Regions from separate parts of the Enterobacter sp. RHBSTW-00175 genome, predicted to be linked through region 1. Evidence: predicted binding sites of a transcription regulator. Region 1 holds the regulator's gene; the other holds the start of a gene.
The links. The regulator CRP, encoded in region 1, controls carbon source genes, mostly activating them, when cyclic AMP is high. The targets are predictions, from matches to a motif close to ATGTGANNNNNNTCACAT.
Positions count from the first base shown of each region.

Region 1 (3,155 bases):
GATACCTCCAACCCGTTTGCGGCCAAAAGCATTCCCTCGCTGGACGAAAGCTTTGTGGTTATTCATTTCCGCAATCTCGAAGGCATTGATTACCCCTGGCTGCTGGCCATGCTGCAAGGCTCATTCATTTCGCATATGAATACGTTGGTAGTGCCGGGCGGGAAAATGGGGCTGGCGATGGAACTGATTATGTCACCGCTGGTGCAGCGGTTGATGGAAGGGAAGCAGATCGCGTGATCCTTTTCCCTCTCCCCGTGGGAGAGGGTTAGGGTGAGGGCATCAACGCGTATGATGCCCCTTGCATTAAGCCTCGATCACTTCATACGAATGCGTGATTTTTACCGCTTTCTCCAGCATTAACGCCACGGAGCAATATTTCTCCGCAGAAAGATCCACCGCACGTGATACCGCAGCGTCTTTCAGCTCTTTGCCGGTCACAATAAAATGCAAATTGATGTGCGTAAACAGGCGTGGTGCTTCTTCACGGCGTTCAGAAGTGAGTTTTACTTCGCAATCCGTCACGTCATGACGACCTTTTTGCAAAATCGACACCACGTCAATTGCGCTGCAACCACCCGCCGCCATCAGCACCATCTCCATTGGGCTTGGTGCTTTATCGCCGGAGTTCCCATCCATTAAAATCTGGTGTCCGGAAGCGGATTCGCCCAGGAACGTTAAACCTTCAACCCATTTCACACGCGCTTGCATATTCATTAACTCCAACGTTGCATTTTTGGTGACAGATTACGCGTACGTTACATTTCTCGCAACGGAAGGCGACCTGCATCATGCTGAAGCGAGACACCAGGAGACACGCGACAAAAGCTATGCTAAAACACTCTGGATGCTACAGTAATACATTGACGTTACACATGTATGCAGAGGACATCAAACTTTACTGGCTGCGACTATTACGACAGCCGACTTCCCAGGGTATGGGTAAGAATTCGATTGCAACCCCAGAGTCTGGATGCATCTTATGACTCTGGTGACAGCTTATAACAGAGGATAACAGCGCATGGTGCTTGGCAAACCGCAAACAGACCCGACTCTCGAATGGTTCTTGTCTCATTGCCACATTCATAAGTACCCATCGAAGAGCACGCTGATTCACCAGGGTGAAAAAGCGGAAACGTTGTATTACATCGTCAAAGGCTCGGTGGCAGTGCTGATCAAAGATGAGGAAGGGAAAGAAATGATCCTTTCTTATCTGAACCAGGGCGATTTCATCGGTGAACTGGGCCTGTTTGAAGAAGGCCAGGAACGTAGCGCCTGGGTTCGTGCAAAAACCGCGTGTGAAGTGGCCGAAATCTCCTACAAGAAATTCCGTCAGCTGATTCAGGTTAACCCTGACATCCTGATGCGTCTTTCTTCGCAGATGGCTCGCCGCCTGCAAGTCACGTCTGAGAAAGTGGGTAACCTCGCCTTCCTGGACGTAACGGGCCGTATCGCTCAGACTCTGCTGAACCTGGCGAAACAACCAGACGCGATGACCCACCCGGACGGAATGCAAATTAAAATTACCCGTCAGGAAATTGGTCAGATCGTGGGTTGCTCCCGTGAAACAGTGGGCCGTATTCTGAAAATGCTCGAAGACCAGAACCTGATCTCCGCCCACGGTAAAACCATCGTGGTTTACGGAACACGTTAATTCCGGTCAAACGGCGTGCCATCGCAAGGTGTCACGCCGTTTTTGTCTCTACTCCCCATGTGGCGCAGGCTAATTTATCACCCGGAAGTTAACTACGCACTGCGACAAACGCTGGTGTTGTGCCTTCCTGTGGCCGTGGGTTTGCTGCTGGGCCATCTGCAACAGGGTCTGTTGTTCTCCCTGGTTCCTGCCTGCTGCAACATTGCAGGTCTGGACACACCGCATAAACGTTTCTTCAAGCGCCTGATTATTGGCGGCTGTCTGTTTGCAGGCTGTAGCCTCGCTGTACAACTGCTGCTTGCCCGTGATATTCCGCTTCCCCTGATCCTGACCGTACTGGCCATGACGCTTGGCGTGACCGCTGAAATCAGCGCGCTACATGCCCGGTTGCTGCCCGCGTCGTTGATTGCCGCCATCTTCACGCTGAGCCTCGCCGGGAATATGCCGGTGTGGGAGCCGCTACTCATCTACGCGCTGGGAACCCTGTGGTACGGCGTGTTCAACTGGATCTGGTTCCGCCTGTGGCGCGAACAACCGCTGCGCGAATCGCTCAGCCTGCTCTACGTGCAGCTTGCCGACTACTGCGAAGCCAAGTACACCCTGCTCACTCAGCATACGGATCCGGAAAAATCGCTGCCGCCGCTGCTGGCGCGCCAGCAAAAAGTCGTCGATCTGATTAGCCAGTGTTATCAGCAGTTGCACATGCTCGCCGCCAATAAAAATCATGACTATAAGCGACTGCTGCGTATCTTCCAGGTCGGTCTGGATTTACAGGAACATATCTCTGTGAGCCTGCATCATCCGCAGGAGGTGCAAAAGCTGGTCGAACGTAGCCACGCCGAGGCGGTGATCCGCTGGAACGCCCAAACCGTGGCAGCGCGCCTGCGCATTCTCGCTGACGATATCCTGTATCACCGCTATCCCACGCGTTTTAACATGGACAAACAGCTGGGGGCGCTGGAGAAAATTGCCCATCAGCACGCGGAAAACCCGGTGGGCCAATTTGCGGCGTGGCACTTCAGCCGCATCGCCCGTGTCCTGCGGACTCAGCGGCCACTTTACCCCCGTGACCTGATGGCCGATAAACAAAAGCGTCTGCCGCTGCTGCCAGCCCTGAAAAGCTATCTGTCACTGAAATCTGCCGCGCTGCGTAATGCCGCGCGTATCAGCGTGATGCTTAGCACCGCCAGTCTGATGGGCGTCGCGCTGCACTTACCGAAACCGTACTGGATCTTAATGACCGTGCTGTTTGTTACGCAGAACGGTTACGGTGCTACGCGGGTGCGCATTCTGCACCGGGCAGGTGGCACAATCGCGGGGCTTATCATTGCCGGGGTGACGCTGCACTTTCACGTACCGGAAGGCTATACGCTGCTGGGGATGCTGGCTGTCACCATGGTGAGCTACCTGATTATTCGCAAGAACTATGGCTGGGCGATGGTGGGCTTTACGGTCACTGCGGTATACACCCTGCAACTGCTCACGCTCAATGGCGAACAGTTTA
Region 1 is NZ_CP055930.1:1,671,557-1,674,711, forward strand. Features, by position in the region: gene HV107_RS07990 (phosphoribulokinase) at 1-237, shown strand, start outside; gene HV107_RS07995 (OsmC family protein) at 304-708, opposite strand; gene crp (cAMP-activated global transcriptional regulator CRP) at 1,019-1,651, shown strand; gene HV107_RS08005 (YccS/YhfK family putative transporter) at 1,709-3,155, shown strand, end outside.

Region 2 (3,155 bases), 2.1 Mb from region 1:
CGGCGAACGGTACCTGCTTCGCTTCCTTTGGTGCGCATCCTGACTTTGGTGTCGCGCTGGAACGTACGGTCACCGAACTGCTTCAGGGCCGTAGCCTGAAAGACCTCGACGTGTTTACCCCGCCAACCTTCGACGACGAAGAAGTGGCTGAACACGCGAACCTCGAAACCCACTTCATCGATTCAAGCGGTTTGATCTCCTGGGATATGTTTAAGCAGGATGCGGACTACCCGTTTGTAGACTGGAGCTTTGCAGGCACCACTGAAGAAGAGTTCGCCACCCTGATGGCCATCTTCAAAGCTGAAGATAAAGAAGTCTATATTGCCGACTACGAACACCTGAGCGTATACGCTTGCCGTATTCTGGTACCTGGCATGTCTGATATTTATCCGGCAGAAGATCTGTGGCTGGCAAATAACAGTATGGGTGCGCATCTTCGTGAAACACTACTGTCTCTGCCAGGTAGCGAGTGGGAAAAGGAAGACTATCTGAACCTGATCGCGCAACTGGACGACGAAGGTCACGATGACTTTACCCGTGTGCGTGAGTTGCTCGGTCTGGCAACCGGTAAAGACAATGGCTGGTATACCCTGCGTATTGGTGAGCTGAAAGCGATGCTGGCCTTAGCAGGTGGTGATCTTGATCAGGCGCTGGCATGGACGGAATGGACGATGGAGTTCAACCAGTCTGTCTTCTCCGCAGAACGCGCAAACTACTACCGTTGCCTGCAAACCCTGCTGCTGCTCTCGCAGGAAGACGAACGTCAGCCGCTGCAATATCTGAATGCCTTCGTGCGTATGTATGGCGCAGACGCTGTAGAAGCTGCCAGCGCGGCCCTGAGCGGTGAAGAACCGTTCTACGGCCTGCACGCTGTAGATAACGATCTGAAAGCCTTCCCGGCACATCAGTCGCTGCTGAACGCGTATGAGAAGTTACAGAAGGCTAAAGCCGCTTACTGGTCAAAATAAGCGCATATAACATTACCAACTGTAGGCGGATTCAATCGTCTGGGCTATATTACGGGGCAATTTCATTGCCCCGTTTTTTTATTTCTTTCGCAATGATTTTTGATTGTAATAATAAAGTTAAATATGGGTAAATATAATAATACTTACCTAAGCTTGACTGTTACTTTTTATGGTAAATACTCCATTTTAATTAACTGTTTTACGGGAGCGCGCACGAAAAAATTCAACTCTTTTCATAACTTTTAAAATTTATTTTTATACGGATAATCAAATACTTACTCCGCTTTCGCTGTAAAACCATACACATTGCGGGCCTATAAGCCAGGCGAGATATGATCTATATCAATTTCTCTTCTATAATGCTTTGTTAGTATCTCGTCGCCGACTTAATAAAGAGAGAGTTAGTGTGAAAGCTGACAACCCTTTTGATCTTTTACTCCCAGCTGCGATGGCCAAAGTTGCCGAAGAAGCGGGTGTCTATAAAGCAACGAAACACCCGATGAAGACCTTCTATCTGGCGATCACCGCGGGTGTGTTCATCTCCATTGCTTTTGTCTTTTACATCACTGCCACAACCGGTACTGCCACAATGCCTTTTGGCATGGCTAAACTGATTGGCGGTATTTGCTTCTCACTGGGACTGATTCTTTGCGTCATCTGCGGCGCTGACCTCTTCACCTCAACGGTGCTGATTGTCGTCGCAAAAGCGAGCGGAAGAATAACCTGGGGCCAACTGGCGCGTAACTGGTTAAACGTCTATGTTGGTAACCTGATTGGGTGTCTGCTCTTTGTTTTGTTGATGTGGTTATCTGGCGAATACATGACCGCCAACGGCGGCTGGGGGCTTAACGTCCTGCAAACCGCAGACCACAAAATGCACCACACATTTATCGAAGCTGTCGCTCTTGGCATTCTCGCAAACCTGATGGTCTGCCTGGCTGTCTGGATGAGCTACTCTGGTCGTAGCCTGATGGACAAAGCCATGATTATGGTTCTGCCGGTTGCGATGTTTGTTGCCAGCGGCTTTGAGCACAGTATCGCAAACATGTTTATGATCCCTATGGGAATTGTAATCCGCAACTTTGCGAGCCCGGAGTTCTGGACCGCGGTTGGTTCAACCCCGGAAAGTTTCTCTCACCTGACTATTATGAACTTCATTACTGATAACCTGATCCCTGTCACTATCGGGAACATTATCGGTGGGGGTCTGTTAGTTGGGTTGACATACTGGGTCATTTACCTGCGTGGCGACGACCATCATTGATGGTTATCTCAGGCAGTAAATAAAAAATCCACTTAAGAAGGTAGGTGTTACATGTCCGAGCTTAATGAAAAGTTAGCCACAGCCTGGGAAGGTTTTGCGAAAGGTGACTGGCAGAATGAAGTAAACGTCCGTGACTTCATTCAGAAAAACTATACCCCGTATGAAGGTGACGAATCCTTCCTGGCTGGCGCAACTGACGCGACCACCAAGCTGTGGGACAGCGTAATGGAAGGCGTTAAACTGGAAAACCGCACTCACGCGCCAGTTGATTTTGACACCTCCGTTGCATCCACCATCACTTCTCACGATGCTGGCTACATCAACAAAGCCCTTGAGAAAATTGTTGGTCTGCAAACTGAAGCACCACTGAAACGTGCAATCATCCCGTTCGGTGGCATCAAAATGGTTGAAGGTTCTTGCAAAGCGTACAACCGCGAGCTGGACCCAATGCTGAAAAAAATCTTCAGCGAATACCGCAAAACCCACAACCAGGGCGTATTCGATGTTTACACCAAAGACATTCTGAACTGCCGTAAATCTGGCGTTCTGACTGGTCTGCCAGATGCGTATGGCCGTGGCCGTATCATCGGTGACTACCGTCGTATTGCACTGTACGGTATCGATTTCCTGCTGAAAGACAAATACGCGCAGTTCGTTTCTCTCCAGTCTGATCTGGAAAACGGCGTAAATCTGGAAGCCACTATCCGTCTGCGTGAAGAAATCGCTGAACAGCATCGTGCACTGGGCCAGATCAAAGAGATGGCGGCTAAATACGGCTGCGATATCTCTGCTCCTGCGACCAACGCTCAGGAAGCAATCCAGTGGACTTACTTCGGCTACCTGGCCGCTGTTAAATCTCAGAACGGCGCAGCAATGTCCTTCGGTCGCGTATCCACCTTCCTGGATGCGTACATCGAACGTGA
Region 2 is NZ_CP055930.1:3,821,357-3,824,511, reverse strand. Features, by position in the region: gene ycaO (30S ribosomal protein S12 methylthiotransferase accessory factor YcaO) at 1-968, shown strand, start outside; gene focA (formate transporter FocA) at 1,375-2,232, shown strand; gene pflB (formate C-acetyltransferase) at 2,284-3,155, shown strand, end outside.
Region 2: the regulator CRP is predicted to act here: its motif matches at 1,299-1,316, upstream of focA (formate transporter FocA).